DNA from 2 places in the Pilosibacter sp. NGB245 genome. Region 1 is predicted to be linked to the other one. Evidence: a T-box and tRNA genes for the amino acid it is inferred to sense, from the RefSeq annotation. Region 1 holds a T-box; the other holds one or more tRNA genes.
What was found. The T-box of region 1 lies ahead of pheS (phenylalanine--tRNA ligase subunit alpha). A T-box ahead of a tRNA ligase gene usually reads a tRNA of that ligase, here a tRNA-Phe.
Positions count from the first base shown of each region.

Region 2: it encodes a tRNA-Phe, which carries the amino acid that the T-box ahead of pheS (phenylalanine--tRNA ligase subunit alpha) is inferred to sense. The anticodon was not compared.

Region 1 is NZ_CM171584.1:1,590,939-1,601,298, forward strand. Features, by position in the region: gene ACXMYH_RS07210 (transglycosylase domain-containing protein) at 1-2,327, opposite strand, end outside; gene ACXMYH_RS07215 (YigZ family protein) at 2,686-3,339, shown strand; gene typA (translational GTPase TypA) at 3,759-5,600, shown strand; gene ACXMYH_RS07225 (2-thiouracil desulfurase family protein) at 5,821-6,297, shown strand; gene ACXMYH_RS07230 (methylglyoxal synthase) at 6,782-7,246, opposite strand; T-box leader at 7,548-7,774, shown strand; gene pheS (phenylalanine--tRNA ligase subunit alpha) at 7,843-8,865, shown strand; gene pheT (phenylalanine--tRNA ligase subunit beta) at 8,884-10,360, shown strand, end outside.
Region 2 is NZ_CM171584.1:16,907-27,266, forward strand. Features, by position in the region: rRNA gene ACXMYH_RS00070 (23S ribosomal RNA) at 1-480, shown strand, start outside; tRNA gene ACXMYH_RS00075 (tRNA-Asp) at 554-627, shown strand; tRNA gene ACXMYH_RS00080 (tRNA-Val) at 665-737, shown strand; tRNA gene ACXMYH_RS00085 (tRNA-Thr) at 751-823, shown strand; tRNA gene ACXMYH_RS00090 (tRNA-Tyr) at 853-934, shown strand; tRNA gene ACXMYH_RS00095 (tRNA-Met) at 986-1,059, shown strand; tRNA gene ACXMYH_RS00100 (tRNA-Phe) at 1,064-1,136, shown strand; tRNA gene ACXMYH_RS00105 (tRNA-Lys) at 1,157-1,229, shown strand; gene ACXMYH_RS00110 (TIGR00266 family protein) at 1,356-2,042, opposite strand; gene ACXMYH_RS00115 (hypothetical protein) at 2,339-3,616, shown strand; gene ACXMYH_RS00120 (DUF1003 domain-containing protein) at 3,865-4,371, shown strand; gene ACXMYH_RS00125 (aminotransferase class I/II-fold pyridoxal phosphate-dependent enzyme) at 4,446-6,038, shown strand; gene ACXMYH_RS00130 (nucleoside/nucleotide kinase family protein) at 6,311-6,892, shown strand; gene holB (DNA polymerase III subunit delta') at 7,029-8,036, shown strand; gene ACXMYH_RS00140 (PSP1 domain-containing protein) at 8,047-8,958, shown strand; gene ACXMYH_RS00145 (tRNA1(Val) (adenine(37)-N6)-methyltransferase) at 8,948-9,685, shown strand; gene rsmI (16S rRNA (cytidine(1402)-2'-O)-methyltransferase) at 9,883-10,360, shown strand, end outside.

The DNA of each region.
Region 1 (10,360 bases):
GCGCTTCCTCTCGGGTCATGATCGCAGACGCCTGGGATCGCGAGTTTTCCGGATTTCCGGCAGATCTGGGCGGTCGTGACGGAAGACGGAACCGGGAAACCGGTATCTGCAAGTCCTTCGTGGATTGTTGTCATGATCTTTTTCCAGATCTTCTTGTGGTAGGAAGTGCTGCTTCCGATCGCGGAGATCTTCTGGTTATCATCACATCCGGACCAGATTCCCGCCGTGTAATACGGGGTAAATCCGACGAACCAGATATCGTTGTTGCTCGTTGTCGTACCGGATTTACCGGCATTGGACATCCCCGGGATATTAGCCACCGCACTGGTGGAGTTTAAGCTGACTCCGGAGGAGGCGAACATGCGGCTGCTCTCCATCGACTGTGCCATCGCATCCGTGAGAAGGAATGCGGTGGAATCCTTGAGAACACGTTTTGTCTCCGGCTCATTCTCCAGAAGAACTTTTCCGCTGTGGTCCAGGATCTGGGTGAAGAAGACCGGCTTCGTGTAGATACCGCCGTTTGCGATCGCAGCGAACGCGTCCGTCAGCTCCAGGTTGGAAACACCTTTTGTAATACCGCCGAGAGCGGTAGAGGCGTTGTAATCGCTGTCCGTCAGGGAGGTGATCCCGAGGTTTCTCGCGTATTCCACGCCGAGCTGAGGTGTCACAGTCTCGATCATACAGCGCACGGCAACGATATTCATGGAGTAGACGATACCGTCACGGATCGTACTGTAGCCCATATAGCCTTTGCTGCTGTACCAGTTCCGGAATGTCTTTGTTCCCATCGTGTACGGAGCATCATAATAGACACTTCCGAGGGTAGCTCCGCATGTATCGATCGCCGGAGCGAAGGATGTGATGACCTTGAAAGTAGATCCAGGCTGGCGGAGCGTGTTTGTCGCACGGTTTAAGGAACGGCTGACTTCTTTCTGCCCGCGGCCGCCGCTCAGGGCTTTTACATAGCCGTTGGACTGGTCAATGAGGACGAAGGACGCCTGCGGCTGGAGTACGTAGTGTACGGATTCACCGAGAATCGTATCGCCTTCCTTTGTCATCGCCGTCCGGTATTTCTCGATCGCCTCATCCGCCTTTTCTTTCGAGGTGAACAGGCCGTCAAAGTTAGATTCTCCGAGATCCTTGCGGAAATATGTCTTTAAAGTCTCATCAGAATAGTTCGTTGTTGTCTGGTCTGCGTGCTGGATCGACAGCCGATAGTCGATCGAGTAGTAGACCACGTCATAGTTTTCAGGATTGCTGATCTCCGTATCCACAACGGACTGGATATCAGGATCCTGGGTGGTGTGGATCTCAAGACCGCCGGAGAAGAGGAGATTGTAGGCCTGTGTCTCCGTGTAGCCTTTTTTGTCCTGCAATGCTTTTAACACCTGGTCGATCAGCTCGTCGGTAAAGTAGGAGTACGGAGTCTGGGTCTCCTTTGTGACGATATCCACGTTTTTGATGCGGGAGTAAACGTCATCGGCGAGAGCCTCTTCCTGTTCGTCCTTCGTGATCTTTCCCTGCTCGTACATGTACTGGAGGATGACGCGGCGTTTTTCCTCGTTGCGCTTTCTTCCGTTTTCGGAGAGCGGGTTGAATCTCGACGGGTTCTGGGTGATACCGGCGATGACCGTTGCCTCTGAGAGCGTGAGCTCCGAGACGTCCTTGTCAAAGTAGCGGAGAGCCGCCGCCTTTACGCCCAGGGTGTTGTTTCCAAGGTTGATCGTGTTTAAATAGTTTTTGAGGATGATCTTTTTATCCATGATCTTCTCTAACTGGATCGCCAGATACTGCTCCTGGATCTTTCGCTCAAGCTTTTCTCCGAAGGTGTCCTCATTTCCGCCTTCAAAGATATTGTTTTTGATGAGCTGCTGGGTCAGGGTACTTCCGCCGCCGGCACTGGAGTCGCCGGTGATGATCCCGACGGCCGCACGGACCATCGAACGGACGTCAACGCCCTTGTGGGACCAGAACCTGGAATCCTCGATCGCAACGAAGGCGTCGATCAGGCACTGGGGAAGTTCCTCGTAGGATGCCTCAAGACGGTTCGCTCCGGATTTTACGAGCGTTTCCGTGAGGTTTCCCTTACTGTCATAGACCATGGTGGCATAACCGCTTGGTTCGATGCTCGCCACATCAATCTCCGGGGCCGCATCGATCACGCCCTTGAAGATCCCGTAGCCGAAGCTGATCCCAAGCACCGCCGCAAACAGGACAAGGATCAGGATGATCTTTGTGAGAAGAAGTACCAGATGTGAGGTAATCTTCTGAGCCCTGGAATTTGTTTTGCAGAGTGCCTTTTCCACCTCGTTTTTTCCATAATTCATTCAGGATGCCTCCTTTGTCATTCCCTAATTATAGCAAAGTTTCTTTCATTTATAAATAGTTATTGTGGAAAAGTTTGGTTTGTATTATGATATTTTTGACCGCAAAGTGGGGAAATATGAAGGAAAAATTACATTTTGTGGTCGGATTCGTCAAAAATATGACAAAAAGATAAATATCATGGGCGACTTTCCATGATGTGGAATTCAGAAACGACACTCAGCTATATACAGGGAACATAGAAAAATACACCGTTGGATTGGTTGCATTTGTACATTTCGGCGGAAATTTTCTGTCATATGCAAATGAAAACAGGAAGCAGGGAATGGCTGAGCTGACTTTTGAAAAAGGAGATAAGATATGGCTGCTGACAGCGTAAAAATTTTGTATAAAGGCGGAACGGCGGAGACTGAGGTGAAGAAATCCCGCTTTATCGCGAACTTAAAGCCGGTGGAGTCCGAGGAGGAGGCGACGGCATTTATCGCGGAGATGAAGAAGAAATACTGGGATGCCCGCCACAACTGCCAGGCGTTTACAATCGGGATGAACCACGAACTGACCAGGTGCAGCGATGACGGGGAGCCTGCCCAGACGGCGGGACGCCCGATGCTCGATGTGCTCCTCGGCGAGGATGTCCACAATGTCTGCGTTGTGGTGACCAGGTATTTCGGCGGAACACTGCTCGGGACCGGAGGACTTGTACGGGCTTATTCGGGTGCGGTGAAGGAAGGACTTGCGGCCTCCGAGATCGTGGAGAAGAAGCGCGCCTTTGAGATGAAAATCGTGACCGATTACACGGGAGTCGGAAAGATCCAGTATATTCTCGGGCAGGAAAACATGACGGTGCTCGACAGCGTGTATACAGATAAGGTGGAATTCTCCGTTCTCGTCCCGGTTGCTGCTTACGACGGTCTGGAAAAGAAGATCACGGAAGGAACGAGCGGCAGCGCGAAGATCGAAAAGGGCGACGAGGTGTGGTACGGCACACTTAATAAGGAAGTGATCCTTTTCTAGACCAGCCATCAGCACCAGGACATAAGAGGCTGAGGGCTGATTTCCCACGGAAATGGCAGAAGAGAAGATAGAGGGCGGCAATCTGTACGGTGTAGACTTTCGCGCTCGCATGCCGTAGGAGGCACACAGTCTGAACATAGGCATTTAGCAGCCTGTTTTCTCAGGCGGAAACAGAGGCGCTCTCCAGAGAGTAAGAGATGTCTAACCGCAAATTGCTCAGAAATAAACACAAAGAATGGCGAATTCACCCCGAATTTTGGATGATTTTGTATTGCATTTTGATTTCATGAATGCTATAATTTTGAGTCGGTAACGCAAAAATCAGGAAATGTAACAGATACAAGATAAGATGACTGTGCAAAACGGGTCGGAAAATGATCGGTGTGCGGACAGTTATAGATGAAGAAAGAGGATTGATTATGAAGATCAAACGCGAAGATATCAGAAACATTGCGATCATCGCCCACGTTGACCACGGTAAAACGACCCTGGTAGACCAGTTATTAAAGCAGAGCGGCGTATTCCGCGCAAACCAGGAAGTAGAAGAGCGTGTCATGGACTCCAATGACATCGAGAGAGAGAGGGGAATCACTATCCTCTCCAAGAATACGGCTGTATTCTACAAAGGAGTAAAGATCAACATCATCGACACCCCAGGCCATGCGGACTTCGGCGGTGAGGTTGAGCGTGTCCTTAAGATGGTAGACGGTGTTGTTCTCGTTGTCGATGCATTTGAGGGACCGATGCCGCAGACAAAGTTCGTTCTCCAGAAGGCACTTGACCTTGACTTAAGAGTTATCGTCTGCATCAACAAGATCGACCGCCCGGAGGCAAGACCGGAGGCAGTCATCGATGAGACACTGGAGTTATTCATGGACCTCGATGCATCCGATGAGCAGCTCGACTGCCCGTTCGTATATGCGTCCGCCCGTGCAGGTTTTGCAAAGAAAGAATTAGATGATCCGGAAGTGGACATGAGTCCGTTATTCGAGACCATCATCGACTATATCCCGGAGCCGGAAGGTGATCCGGATGCTGAGACCCAGGTCCTGATCAGCACGATCGACTACAACGAGTTCGTTGGCCGTATCGGTATCGGTAAGATCGACAGCGGTTCCTTAAAGTTAAATCAGGACTGCGTGATCGTAAACCATCATGATCCGGACAAGATGAAGAAAGTAAAGATCGGTAAGCTCTATGTATTCGATGGCTTAAAGAGAGTTGAAGTACAGAGTGCGACGATCGGTGAGATCGTTGCGATCTCTGGTATCCCGGATATCCACATCGGTGATACCCTCTGCTCCCCGGAGAAGCCGGAGGCGATCCCGTTCCAGAAGATCTCCGAGCCGACGATCTCCATGAACTTCATGGTAAACGACAGCCCGCTCGCAGGTCAGGAAGGTAAGTTCATCACTTCCCGTCACCTCCGCGACCGTCTGTTCCGTGAGTTAAACACAGACGTCAGCCTTCGTGTCGAGGAGACAGAGTCCGCAGACTGCTTCAAGGTTTCCGGACGTGGTGAGCTCCATCTGTCCGTCCTGATCGAGAACATGCGCCGTGAGGGCTTTGAGTTCGCTGTCAGCAAGGCAGAGGTTATCTACAAATACGATGAGAGAAACAGAAAGTTAGAGCCGATGGAGCTTGCTTATGTGGATGTTCCGGATGAGTTTACCGGAGCTGTCATCCAGAAGCTCACGAGCAGAAAGGGCGAACTTCAGGGAATGAGCCCGACAAACGGCGGCTACACAAGACTTGAGTTCTCCATCCCGTCCAGAGGTCTCATCGGTTACCGCGGTGAGTTTATGACAGATACAAAGGGTAACGGTATCTTAAACACAAGCTTTGACGGATACGCTCCGTTCAAGGGCGAGTTAAGCTACAGAAAGACAGGCTCCCTGATCGCGTTTGAGGCCGGTGAGTCCATCACCTACGGTCTGTTCAACGCTCAGGAGAGAGGTACTCTGTTCATCGGACCTGGTGTAAAGGTTTACTCCGGTATGGTCGTCGGACAGAGCCCGAAGGCAGAGGATATCGAGATCAACGTCTGCAAGACAAAGAAGCTGACAAATACACGTTCCTCCAGCGCGGACGAGGCATTAAAGCTTGTTCCGCCGAAGATCATGAGCCTGGAGCAGTGCTTAGACTTCATCGATACCGACGAGCTTCTTGAGATCACACCGACGAGTCTTCGTATCAGAAAGAAGATCCTCGATCCGACTCTCAGAAAGAGAGCAATGATCAGCAAGAAGAGCCAGATGTAATCTGATCCGGAACGAATTGAGATACAAGTGAAGAGGGGATTGCGAAGACGCAGCGTGATCTCTGAAAATAGAAAGAGAAAGCAGGATCGCTTCCGCAGGTTGATTTGTGGGGCGGTCCTGCTTTTTTCGAACAGATGGCCTGCATTGGCAGATGATCGAGCGAGCGTGAAAGAGCTGGATTTGCGGTTTGCACGAGCTGGTCTATGAAAGAGGGAGAATTATGATACATATTCTTATCAGTGCCTGTCTCATCGGTGAGAACTGCAAGTGGGATGGGACGAACAATCGGAATCAGGGTGTGCTTGAGTTTATGAAAAAGATGGAGGGAAAGGCCGAGTTCCATCCAGTCTGTCCGGAACAGCTGGGCGGTCTTCCGACTCCGCGTGCGGCTTCCGAGATCCATATGCCGGATGAGGCGGTGATCAATACGGAGGGCGAGGATGTGACGGGAGAGTTTCTTCTCGGTGCGGATGCGGCATTGCAGACAGCGAAGAAGTATGGATGTGGGATCGCGATCCTGAAGGATAGAAGTCCGTCCTGCGGATCGAATGGGGTTTATGATGGGAGTTTTTCGCATAAGCTGCGTGAGGGAATGGGGAAGACGGCGGCGGTGTTGGCCGGGTATGGGTTGAAGGTGTATGGGGAGAGCCAGATTGAGGAGCTGGTGGATCTTCTGGATAAAGATATGAAGGAATGATGTGATTGGCGAGAGGGACGCGGTGAGCTTCCGGGCAGGGGCGCTGGGGATGCGGGGAGGGTTCCGCTAGGCCTGCGTGAGACTGCTAAGGGCGGACGAGTGGAGGTAGCCAGCGCCTTTTATATAGGAATTTTCTGAACTGAAAATTCCGTATGATACAGTAGCGGTCGCGGATTTTGCCGATTCGGAATGCGAAGCATCGGCAAAATCCTGTCACAGTGCGCAGGCAGGAAGGCCTGCGTACTGTGACACAACTCGCTGCGCTCAGACAAGTGTTATCGCTTGTCCAACGCAGTCACCCGCGGGCCAAGAGGAACCAGCTCCCCGGATCATGCGCCCCTGCCCGGAAGCTCACTGCTGTTGGTTGGCGTGAGATGATAAATGCAGAGGGTTCGAAAGGCATGGAAACGTTGTGAACGTGTTTCCATGCCTTTCTAGGTTTGGTAGAATTTAGTTTGCATCGATTGGTTTTACATTTTGAGTTCTACAGTTTGCTTGCCCGCTCCTTGATGTTCTGGTGGAAGTTGATGATCTGGTGATCATATTCTTCGTTCATGAGTGGGGAGGTGATCATGAAGTCGGCGGTCGCGCGGTTGTTGGCGATCGGGATATCGTAGACCTGGGCGATGCGGAGGAGAGCTTTTACGTCCGGGTCATGTGGCTGGGCTGTGAGGGGATCGGAGAAGAATACGACGAAATCGATGCGTCCTTCGACGATTTTTGCGCCGATCTGCTGGTCTCCTCCGAGAGGACCGCTGTTGTAGCCTTTGACCGGGAGACCGGTGGCTTCGGTGATCATTCTGGCGGTTGTTCCTGTGCCGCAGAGAAAGTGTCCCTTTAAGATTTCTTTGTTTGCTTCGCACCAGTCGATCATTTCATGCTTTTTGCTGTCATGGGCGATCAGGGCGATGTTTTTTTGTTTTCCGATGGTTAATGTCAGAAAATCCATAGGAATCCTCCTTTTCTTGAGGTTGTTTTTCGTTTGTTTTGCGGGCAGATCATATATAAATTCCATGGAATGGAATATTAACAGATTATTCCTGCCTATAAACTGATGATGCCATAAATGGCTGGATGTGTCAAGAAAGTGAGAGAAAATTTCGCTGAAGTTTTACACTTATTATGCGGGGACAGTGTCTGTTAGAAGGTTTGGGCGGGAAACTGCGTTGCGTGCAGCTTTGGTGCTGATTTTGCCTCTGCCCCGGTGAGACTTGACAAACCAGTGGGAATGTGCTACCATCGACCATGTGTGAAACGCAATGACAGAGACAGTACAGGAGAGTTCCGGTATGACAGAGAGAAGGTTCACCGGCTGAAAGACCTTCCGAAGGAAACTTTTGTAAATTCACTCTTGAGCAGCCTGTGCGAAAGGGATCCAAGTAGTGCAGGACGGGAAGTCCCGTTACAGACGTTTGAGTGCCGCATGAATGCATGCGGAATCTGGGTGGTACCACGGAGAGTCAGCTTCGTCCCATGGCGGGACGGAGTTTTTTTTGTCCTCGCACTGATAGAATGTAAAACCATACCGAAAGAATGAGGTGGACTATGGAAGAGAAGATCAAAGCACTGAAGGAGCAGATGGAAGCCGCTCTCGGCAGTGTACAGTCCAAGGAACAGCTTGGTGAGTTCTGGCAGAGCTTCCTTGGCAAGAAAGGCAGCATCGCAGACCTGATGAAGGGTCTTGGAAGTGTTCCGAAGGAGGAGCGCCCGAACGTCGGAAAGACGATCAATGAATTTAAGAACCAGGTAGAAGCCCGCTACCAGGAAATGAAGAATAAGATGGATGAGCTGGAGCTCGCAGCCCGCAATAAGAGCGAGCAGGTCGATATCACGATGCCTGCAAAGATGCGTCCGGCCGGAGGTCTCCATCCGCTTACCGTAACAGAGAATGAGATGATCGATGTTTTCGCAGGAATGGGCTTCGAGATCTTCGACGGTCCGGAGATCGAGGATGACGACCACAACTTCACAAGATTAAACGTTGCGAAGAATCATCCGGCGAGAGATATGCAGGATACGTTCTATGTAGCGGAAGATATCTTACTCCGTACCCATACAAGCCCGGGACAGATCCGTGTGATGGATGCGAAGAAGCCGCCGATCAAGATGCTGGCACCGGGACGTGTATTCCGTTCCGACAGTGATGCGACTCACTCCCCGATGTTCCACCAGATGGAAGGCCTTGTTGTCGATAAGAAGATCACGCTCTGCGACCTTCAGGGTATGCTCGACAAGTTTGTACAGGCGATCTTCGGCAGCAACGTAAAGACACGTCTCCGCCCGAGCTATTTCCCGTTCACGGAGCCGAGCGTTGAGGTCGATGTCAGCTGCTTCGAGTGCGGCGGAAAAGGCTGCCCGCTCTGCAAGCACACCGGCTGGATCGAGGTATTAGGCGGCGGTATCGTACACCACAAGGTTCTTGAGAACTGCGGCATCGACCCGAATGAGTATTCCGGTCTCGCCTTCGGTATCGGTATCGAGCGTATCGCCATGTTAAAATACGGTATTAACAACATCAACCTGCTTTATGAGAATGATCTTCGTTTCCTGAAGCAGTTCAAAGGCTAATAAGGGAGGGAGAAGATCATGAAAGTACCATTTAGTTGGCTGAAAGAATATGTTGACATTGATGTCACTGCCCAGGAGCTGGAAGACAAGCTCTTTGGCTGTGGATTTGAGGTAGAGGAACTGATCGATCTCTCCGCTGAGATCGACCGTGTCGTTGTCGGCGTCGTAAAGGAATGCGAGCCAATCGAGGGAACACACCTCTTCAAGTGTAAAGTAGACTGCGGCGAGTATGGAAATGATATCCAGATCCTCACAGGTGCTCCGAACGTCTACGCAGGCATGCACACACCGGCGGCTCTTGATAATTCCACACTGCCGGGCGGCATCAAGATCAAGGCAAAACCGATGCGCGGCATCGAGTCAAACGGTATGCTCTGCTCCGGTGAAGAGCTCGGCTTAAACGATGACCTGTATCCGGGCGCTGAGGTTTACGGTCTCCTGGATCTTCCGAAGGACACCGTTCCGGGAACTGATATCGCAAAGGTTGTTGGTCTCGACGACTACATCTTCGATATCTCCGTAACGGCAAACCGTGCAGACTGCCAGTCTGTTCTCGGTATTGCGAGAGAAGTTGCAGCAGTTCTTGATAAACCGCTGAAAATGCCGGCTCTCGACTACAAACAGAGCGATTATAAATATGAAAATCTTGATATTAAAGTAGAGGCACAGGATCTCTGCCCGCGCTACTTAGGACATGGCGTGAGAAACATCACTCCGGGCCAGTCCCCGAGATGGATGCGTCGTCATCTGGCTCTCTGCGGTCTCAGAAGCATCAGCAACGTGGTCGATATCACGAACTACGTAATGCTCGAGATCGGTCAGCCGATGCATGCATTCGATATGAGCACATTGGAGAGCTCCCAGATCATCGTCCGCCGTGCAAAGCAGGATGAGATGATCCAGACACTTGACGGCAAGGAATTCAAGTTAAACGAGAATAACCTTGTGATCTGCGACGGAAGCAAGCCGGTTGCTCTTGCGGGTATCATGGGCGGAATGAACAGTGAGATCACAGAGAATACGACACAGCTTCTCTTTGAATCCGCAAAGTTCATGCGCGACAACATCCGTAAAACTGCGAGAAGTCTCGGACAGAACACAGACGCATCCAGCCACTACGAGAAAGGTATCGCGGAGTACACCGTTGAGATCGGTATGGCGCGTGCCCTTCACCTGATCGAGGAACTCGGCTGCGGCGAGATCACAGCGAGCGCATTCGATGTGGATGCGGGAGCACCGAAGGAAGGAAAAAAATTTACCGCAACGTTGAGCGGCATCAACAAGATCCTCGGCATCGAGGTCCCGGCAGAGAATGTTCTCGACATTCTCCGCAGACTCAGCTTCGAGGTTGAGCGCGACGGCGATGTCATGACTGTCACAGCACCTCGCTACAGAGAGGATATCGAGGTTGGCGAGCCGGATCTTGCGGAGGAAGTCATCCGTGAGTACGGTTATGACCACATCGTTCCGACCTTCTTAAAGGATTCCGCAGTCA
Region 2 (10,360 bases), 1.6 Mb from region 1:
TCGCTCAACGGATAAAAGCTACCCTGGGGATAACAGGCTTATCACTCCCAAGAGTTCACATCGACGGAGTGGTTTGGCACCTCGATGTCGGCTCATCGCATCCTGGGGCTGAAGTAGGTCCCAAGGGTTGGGCTGTTCGCCCATTAAAGCGGTACGCGAGCTGGGTTCAGAACGTCGTGAGACAGTTCGGTCCCTATCCGGCGCAGGCGGAGGATATTTGAGAGGAGCTGTCCTTAGTACGAGAGGACCGGGATGGACGGACCGCTGGTGTACCGGTTGAGCTGCTAAGCTCATGGCCGGGTAGCCAAGTCTGGCAGGGATAAACGCTGAAGGCATCTAAGCGTGAAGCCCCCCTCAAGATGAGATATCCCATTCGTTAAGAAGTAAGACCCCTTGAAGACGACGAGGTAGATAGGGCAGAGGTGGAAGTGCAGCAATGCATGGAGCTGACTGTTACTAATCGGTCGAGGGCTTATCCAGAAAGGTCAAGTGAAGATTCGAAGGTTGATGGAGTTCAGTATGTGATTTTGAAGGTATGTTAAATACCTTGTATGGCCCGGTGGCTCAGCTGGTTAGAGCGCCGCCCTGTCACGGCGGAGGTCGTGGGTTCGAATCCCATCCGGGTCGCGCATACATGGTTTTGTATGTATTTATTTTTAAATATGGGATCTTAGCTCAGCTGGGAGAGCATCTGCCTTACAAGCAGAGGGTCATAGGTTCGAGCCCTATAGGTCCCACTTTTAAAGATATGCCGATGTGGCTCAATTGGCAGAGCAGCTGATTTGTAATCAGCAGGTTATCGGTTCGAGTCCGATCATCGGCTTTTAGTTTCAAAAACTAAATAATTCTTATGGGCGGATTCCCGAGTGGCCAAAGGGGACAGACTGTAAATCTGCTGCAACTTGCTTCGGTGGTTCGAATCCACCTCCGCCCATTAAAATAGGTATTGATTTTTCGATATTTATTGTGTATAATAATAAGGTATCGCGGGGTGGAGCAGTCTGGAAGCTCGTCGGGCTCATAACCCGAAGGTCGTAGGTTCAAATCCTGCCCCCGCAATTATGCCCAGATAGCTCAGTTGGTAGAGCAGAGGACTGAAAATCCTCGTGTCGCTGGTTCGATTCCAGCTTTGGGCACTACAACTTCATAGTTGTATGGGATATTAGCTCAGTCGGTAGAGCACTTGACTTTTAATCAAGTTGTCCGGGGTTCGAATCCCCGATGTCTCATTAAGTTGCGGAAGCCGAGAGGTTTCCGTTTTTTCGTATTCTAAAGTTTGCTAAAAAAGAGGTTGCTGCACATTCACACAGCAACCTCTTTTTTAGGTTAAAGTATATGTTGTTGAAAGTCGAAGATCAGTTTGATTTTGTCGGAATGAACTGTGCAATGCGTCCGGCGAAATCAGCGATATTCTGAGTCTGAAGGATCACACGGCCAGGACCGGTAAGCTTTGTGAGGAAGAGACCTTCGCCGCCGAAGAAGATGTTTCCAAGGCCTTTGATCGTCTCAACTTCATATTTTAAGGTTTTCTCGAACGCAACGATATTTCCTGTATCAACTTTGATCACTTCGCCCGGTGCGAGCTGTTTCTCGACAACATCGCCGTCGATTTCGAGAAAGGCCATTCCGGAACCGGAGATGGATTCAAGGATGAAGCCTTCGCCGCCAAACAGTCCGGAAGTAAATTTCTTTGTGAAGGTGACATCAAGATTTACAGAATCCTGTGCGCAGAGGAATGCACCTTTCTGGCAGATCATGCCGCCGTTTTCTGCCGCGTCGATCGGAAGAACCTGACCAGGTACAGTTGACGCAAATGCGATCGTGGCACCCGGAGCATCCGCACGGTAGGTAGCCATAAACATGGATTCACCGGCAAACATGCGGCCAAGACCTTTCATAAATCCGCCGCGTGTGTTTGTGGACATGGAAATCCCTTCAGACATCCAGGACATTCCGCCGGACTGTGTGTACATAGTTTCGCCTGGAGCATCAAATTTGATCTCAACTGCAGGGATAGTTGTGCCAATAATTCTGTATTTCATAGGATCCTCTCTTTCTGGCGTATTGAACGATGAAAATACGCTTGTATTGCTGTATCCAAAAGATACACAAGGGTGAACAAATATATTATATCATACTCTGCCGATAGTTACAGAAGAGATACTGGAATGAAATTTACGATGAAAAATCCTGTTTATGAAAATAACAAAATGATAACATGTTTACAGTTTCCTTAAATATGGGAGTGCTCGCTTGTGTGAAAAAATTATGGATGATAGAATATCGGTAACAAGTTCAGTGACAGGCGAGTTCAGTTTTTTGAAAAGAAGGTGGCAAGGTGAAAAAGATTTGGATGATGGCGGCAGCTTTAGGACTGGGAATCTGGCTGACAGGGTGTTCGCCGGCTTTTGTTCCGGTAGAAGATCCGAGTGAGCCACAGACAGAGGAACGAAATAGTCCTGAAACGGAAAAAGATGATCAGAGGGAAGATCTGGCCTTTCAGCCACTTTCGGAGGAAGAACGTCGGTGGATCGTAACAGAATTGGAATCCTTTGATGGAGATCATAAATTTTCGGATATGGATCCGGAAAAGGCAGCATCCTGCGGTGGAGAGATCCGGGATGCGTATGATTTTGTTGGACGGGAGACGGAAAATGGTTACGGGTATGTCCTGGGATTTCGAAAAGGCAAGGAGGATCCGCTGAAAGATCTCAGCATTTACAGCATTGATGATGTGATCGAGGCTGAAAAGTGGAACGAGGACGAAAGTATTTTTGAAAAAGTATATACTTTCGAAAATGTTTATGAAATGTATTACACGGAAGCAAAGGATGTTCTGTTTTTTGTTCCGAGCGGAATGGAAGAATCGGAAGAACTCAGAAAAGCATTTACATACAGCCTCTGTGACGGTGACGAGGGGGTCCGGTATCTGGAGACTGTAAAGGAGCGCGGTGTGCGGATGTCACCACCGGAGGACGGCGGATATCTTACCGTCCGAAGATTTGAAGCTGCAGAGGTACTGGAGGAATATATTCCTTTGACTGAGGATCAGGAGAAAGAGATCACCGGCTCGGATGAGATCATTGATCCGGTAATGTATGGAATAGATGGGATCACATATACGGCAAGCCAGGAAATTTATGAGTCAGAAAACCCGGATCCGGATGAGATCACAGTTCCGGCATTAAGAATTGCTGAGGAAAAATGTGAATTTCAGACGGTAGGAACGGAAGACATGAAAGAAATTACAAGTGCGGAACTTGAGGTGATCCCGATTTCCAAAGAGCTGGAGAAAGGCTTGGAGAGCAAAGATTCTGCTGACGTGGAAGCTGACTCGGAAGTCGTGGGAATATCCGAGACGCTGCAGGATCCGGAATTGTTAAAAAGGCTGGAGGAGATCCTGTCGGGGGCATCTTTTGATGAAGAGAAAGACTGTCCGTATAACGGGATCCTGACGCTTACAAAGGCGGATGGGACACAGATAACGGTGAGACTGGCATCGGACGGATGCGATTCGATGGTTTACGGCAGCTACGGCTTTTATCAGGCAGCCGGGGATGAAGTCGCGGAAATTTGGTATATGTTTCCGGAGGTAAAAGCGGAGCTTGTAAAGTAAGCCGGCATTTGTAGCATTGACACTTCTTATGGAATACAGACAGATATTAGACTGGGTGAACAAAGAAGACTGGAGTGCATTATTGGATGTAGTACCGTTCATGTTTCTGCCGTTGGGTATATATGTGGTTGTTATGCTGTTGTCAAATGCGCTACTTGTCAGATTTATAAACAAAAAATCAGGGAACTGTTCCGGGGGGGCTGCGCAAATAAATTTTACCAATTGATCGAATTGGAAGGAGTATCATCATGAAAGAGAACAGAAAATTATTGAAAGAAGTGCTGAAGGACATCCGGCACGATATGACGGATGAGGAAGTTTTGAACCTTTTAGCAGACAGTAAGATTTCAGTCAGTCCTGAAAAAGAGAAAGAAAAGTACACACTCGGGCAGCGGGCAGCTGACACGATCGCAAAATTTGCAGGCAGTTGGGCGTTTATATTTTCCTTTACAGGTGGGCTGATCCTGTGGATGGTCATCAACACGATTCTTGCGTCAAAAGCGTTTGACGCATATCCGTTTATCCTGCTGAACCTTGTCCTGTCCTGCGTTGCAGCCATTCAGGCACCGCTGATCATGATGAGTCAGAACCGACAGGAGGAAAAAGACCGCCGGCGTGCTGAAAACGATTATAAGGTAAACCTGAAAACCGAGATCATGATTGAAGACCTCCATGATAAGGTGAATGCGATTCTTATCAGACAGTCGCAGATCGAGAAAATTCTCTCGGAGCAAAAAGAGAAAAATACTTTATAACGAATGTGGATTCGAATTTGACGGGCAATTTCCAGTTCGTTTGCAGTCAGATGGGAAACAGGAGAATAAAAATTTTGAATTACAGAAAAGAAAAACAGCCGGGACTTTTAGAACGGCTGACAGAATATGCGGGATCGGATGCGTATCCATTTCATATGCCGGGACATAAAAGACGGGAGATTCCGGATGGGATCCCGGGGGGATTTCCGGACCCGTATGGGATCGATATCACGGAGATCGATGGGTTTGACAACCTGCATCATGCGGAAGGAATTTTGAAGGACGCCATGGATGAGGCGGCTGCGATCTACGGGGCGGACCGGTCCTGGTATCTTGTGAATGGGAGTACATGCGGGATTTTAAGTGCAGTTTTTGCGACTACGGAAAACGGCGGAAAGATCCTGACAGCGAGAAACTGTCATAAGGCGGTGTACCATGCGATCTGCCTGAACCGGCTGGAGGCTGAATATCTGTATCCGGAGGAGATCACGGAATTCGGGATCAATGGAGGAATCCGTGCGGAGGACGTGAGAAAAGCGCTTGAAAAGGATGCGATGCGCTGTGCGGGAAATTCGGGGGATGTGAGAGGAAAAATCACGAAAATCCAGGCAGTGCTCATCACATCTCCAACCTATGAAGGCGTGGTGTCGGATATCCGGGCGATCGCGGATGCGGCTCATGAATACGGGATCCCGTTGATCGTCGATGAGGCGCATGGGGCGCATCTGGAGTATGCAGATCAGTGTCACGGATTTCCGAAATCGGCGCTGGAATACGGGGCGGATCTTGTGATCCAGAGCCTTCATAAAACGCTGCCGTCCTTTACCCAGACGGCAATCCTGCATGTGAAGGGAAAACTTGTGGATCAGGACAGAGTTTCGAGGTATTTGTCCATGTTTCAGACGTCCAGCCCGTCATACCTTTTTATGGCTGGGATGGAGCGGTGCATCTGGTATATGGACGGGGACGGAAGAAATGAGATGGTCCGGTATGAGGAAAGACTGGAGCACTTTATGGAGCGGATGGAAGGACTTCAGGTACTTGAGATCCTGGACCGGGAAATCTGTGGGAAATATCGGACGGTGGTCGGATGGGATCCGTCGAAGATCGTGGTTTCCACGATGCGCGCAGAGGAGTTTCACGGGGAAGAGCTGGCGGAGACACTGAGGAGAAAATACCATCTTGAGATGGAGATGACAGCGCCGGAGTATGTGATCGCGATGACGTCGCTGATGGACACGGAAGAAGGATTTGAGCGGCTTGGAACGGCGCTGCTGGAGATTGACGGGGCATTGAGACACTGCGTGGAGCCTGAACAGCAAAAAGAAAAAGGTGAGTCAAAGGAAAAAGAAAGATGTGAGACTCCAGAAGTCACGGAATCCAAAGTTTTGCACCCAGTCAGGAGAATGCTCATCTGCGAGGCGATGAATGCCGATATGGAGCGCACAGCGCTTCAGGATACGGTCGGAAAGGTATCTGCGGAGTTTGTGTATCTGTATCCGCCGGGAATCCCGATCATCGCGCCGGGAGAGGTCTTCACGGATGCGATCGTGGAGAAGATCGTGGCGTACAAGGCAGCAGGACTTCTTGTCCAGGGGCCGGCTGATCCGGATGCGGACGTGATCTTAACATGTCAGACGCCAGGGCTTGTTCATAAAGGATGCTGAGGAAAAAGGAAAACGTTAGTAATTCAAGTGCATAAGAGGTGGCTGCATCCGAAATGAAGAGGCTTATCAGGCAAGAATATTTCCCAGGAGACAAATTTTTGTTACTTTAAAAGGATAAGAATTATCGAGCGAGGATGGAAACAACGGTTGCACGAGACCTCTGGTTTTGATACAATGAAAAGATAGAACCTGAAAAATGGTTGTAAAAGTTCGATCGAAAAGTCTTATCTGACTGGGATAAAAATTATAATACAGAAGGCTGAGAGAAACAAATGGGCAGGATATATTATCTTCTTGGAAAGAGCGCGACAGGAAAAGATACACTGTATAAGGAAATCCTGAAACGGAGACCAAAGCTGCGGACGGTGACGATGTATACAACAAGACCGATCCGGGAAGGCGAGACGGACGGAGTGGAATATTTCTTTACCGGTCGAGAGGAGCTGGAGCGGCAGCTGGCTTCCGGAAAGGTGATCGAGTCGAGAACTTATCAGACGATCGCCGGTCCGTGGACTTACTATACAGTGGATGACGGGCAGTTTGATGTTGCCGACGACGAGTCCTGTCTTATGATTGGGACACTGGAATCTTACGAGAAGATGTGTGCCTATTTTGAAGCGGGAAAGATGGTTCCGGTCTATATCGAGGTCCCGGATGGGATCCGGCTTCTCAGGGCCGTCAAACGCGAGGAAAACCAGAAAAAGCCGAATTATCGGGAAGTCTGCCGGAGATACCTTGCAGACGAAAAAGATTTTTCAGAGGAAAATCTGGAACGCCTGGGAATTACGAAGAGATATCAGAATACGGATATGGAAATGTGCGTGGAAGAAATCCTAAGGGATTTGGATAAATAACTTTTTATAGGCGTTATTTTGTGGTAAGATAAAATGGAAACACCGTTAGCGGGAACAGTTAAATGTTCTGTTCGAACCGGGAAGCTCCGGCGTAAAAAGCACTGCCGGAACCAACAGGATGAGGAGGGATGCGGCTATGTCAGAAGAAAAGATCATGGGATTTGAAGAGATCCTCGGGAATGAGATGGTGAAAGATCACTTTAAAAAGGCAATCCAGAACCATAAGATCTCACATGCTTATATCCTGACGGGAGAAGCCGGCATGGGAAGAAAATCGATCGCGAATGCGTTTGCGATGACGCTCCTGTGCGAGAAAGGCGGAAGTGAGCCGTGTATGATATGCCATTCCTGCAAGCAGGTGATGAGCGGAAATCATCCGGATCTCATCTATGTGACGCATGAAAAGCCGGGAAGTATCGGCGTGGATGATGTGCGGGAACAGATCAATGATACGATCATGATCCGTCCGTACAGCAGCTATTATAAGATCTATATCGTGGATGAGGCGGAAAAAATGACGGTCCAGGCGCAGAATGCCCTGTTAAAGACGATCGAGGAGCCGCCGTCCTACGCGGTCATCATTCTGATCACGACGAACCAGGAGGCGTTTCTTCCGACGATCCTCTCCAGGTGTGTGCAGATGAAATTAAAGCCGCTGAAGGATTTTACGATCAAGAGCTATCTGACGCAGAATCTCCATGTTCCGGAGAAGGACGCAGATATCTGCACCGCGTTTGCAAGGGGAAATCTCGGGAAAGCGATCCATCTGGCATCTTCTGATGAGTTTAAGGAGCTTTTCCAGAAGGTCATGGTCCTCGTAAAGAATGTCAGGACGATGGACATTTCCATGCTTTTAGATTGCATCCGCGAGATGAAAGAGCAGAACTTTGATATCGGCGAGGTGCTGGATCTGATGCAGCTCTGGTACCGGGACGTGCTCATGTTCAAGGTCACAAAGGACATGAACCTGCTGATCTTCAAAGATGAATATAAAATGATCAATGAGACGGGAGAAAAAGTCGACTATGCCGGTCTGGAAGCGATCCTTGCGGCGATCGACACAGCGAGAACACGTTTGAACGCAAACGTAAATATGGAATTGGCGATGGAATTACTCCTGCTGACCATGAAGAACCCGTCATAAGGAGCAAAGAATGACGAAAGTAATCGGGATCCGCTTCCGGAAAGCGGGAAAAGTATATTATTTCAGCCCTGGTGAAAATGAGATTAAAACAGGCGATCATGTGATCGTCGAGACGGCCAGAGGCGTGGAGTACGGATATGTGGTGCTCGGAACTCACGAGGTGGACGATAAAAAGGTGATCCAGCCGCTGAAATCCGTGATCCGCATGGCAACACCGGCGGATGAGGAGACGGAGCGCCGCAACAAGGAGAAAGAAAAAGAGGCGTTCAAGGTCTGCGTTGAGAAGATCAAGAAACACAACCTCAGCATGAAACTCATTGACACGGAGTATACGTTTGACAACAATAAAGTATTGTTCTACTTTACGGCAGACGGAAGGATCGACTTCCGTGAGCTGGTAAAGGATCTGGCGTCCGTGTTTAAGACGAGGATCGAGCTCCGACAGATCGGTGTCCGCGATGAGACAAAGATCGTCGGCGGGATCGGGATCTGCGGAAGACCGCTCTGCTGTGCGTCGTATCTTTCCGAGTTTATCCCGGTATCGATCAAGATGGCGAAGGAGCAGAACCTGTCCTTAAATCCGACGAAGATCTCCGGCGTCTGCGGCAGACTGATGTGCTGCTTAAAGTACGAGGAGGACACATACGAGGAGTTGAACGGAAGACTTCCGAATATCGGTGACTATGTGACGACGGACGACGGTTTAAAGGGTGAAGTCCACAGCGTCAGCATCCTGCGCCAGCTTGTGAAGGTTATCGTGACGGTAAATAACGATGAGAAGGAGATCCGTGAGTATAAGGTGGATCAGCTGAAATTCCGGCCGAAAAAGAGACGGGAAAAACAGTCATCCAACGATGCGGAGTTAAAGCAGTTAGAGGCACTGGAGAAAAAAGAAGGGAAATCGAAACTCGATGGCGATTGAGTTAAAGGAAAATGAACGGCTGGATGATCTTCAGAGAAATGGTCTGCAGATCATCCAGAAGACAGATGGATTCTGCTTTGGAATGGATGCGGTGCTGCTTTCCGGATTTGCGGCGGTGAAACCGGGAGAGCGGGCGCTGGATCTCGGAACAGGAACGGGGATCATCCCGCTTCTTCTCTCCGCAAAAACGCAGGGAGAACATTTTTCGGCACTTGAGATCCAGGATGAGATCGCCGAGATGGCAGAGCGGAGTGTGAAACTGAACCATCTGGAAGAAAAAATCGAGATCGTACATGGAGATATCAAGGAAGCCAGCCGGATTTTCGGAGCGGCTTCCTTTGATGTCGTTACGACAAATCCGCCGTATATGAATGACGCTCATGGGTTAAAGAACCCGACGGAAGTGAAGGCGATCTCGAGACATGAGGTCCTCTGCACGCTGGAGGATGTTGTGCGGGAAGGCGCGAAGGTCCTGAAACCGGGCGGAAGGATGTATATGGTCCACCGGCCGCACCGTCTGATCGAGATCTTCGGGACGATGAAGCAGTATAAGCTGGAGCCGAAGCGGATGAAAATGGTCCATCCGTTCAAGGATAAGGACGCGAACATGGTCCTCATCGAGGCGGTCCGCGGCGGCGGAGCCTGGATGAAGGTCGAGGCGCCGGTGATCGTTTATAAGGAGCCGGGCGTGTATACGGATGAGATCTATTCGATTTACGGGTATTAAATTGTTGTGAGGGTTTTTTAGGCGGATGAGACGGAAAAATGACAGGAATTTTCTAAACGAAAAGATCCGGATAATGTAGGAATGGTCGCGGATCTTGCCAAGCCGGAATGGAACCATCTGTAAACTCGCGTTACGGAAATGTTGAGATAAAAAGCTGTCGGTGAAAAAGCAGCATCGGGCAGCAGGAGGAATTGGTCATGCAGGGAAAATTATATTTATGTGCAACGCCCATCGGGAATCTGGACGATATCACGCTGCGGGTGTTAAATACGTTGAAAGAGGTCGATCTGATCGCTGCGGAAGATACGAGACACAGCATCAAGCTCTTAAACCATTTTGACATCAAAACGCCGATGACCAGTTATCATGAGTTCAACAAGGTGGAAAAGGCGAGAGTTCTCGTCGAGAAGATGAAGGAAGGCACCAATATCGCACTGATCACGGATGCCGGGACACCGGGGATCTCGGATCCGGGCGAGGAGCTTGTAAAGCAGTGCTATGAGGCCGGAATCGAGCTGACTTCTCTTCCGGGGCCGGCGGCATGCATCACGGCACTCACGATCTCCGGAATGGCGACAAGACGGTTCGCGTTTGAGGCGTTTCTGCCGTCCGATAAGAAGGAAAAGCAGAGAATTCTGGAAGAATTAAAGTCTGAGACACGGACGATCATCCTCT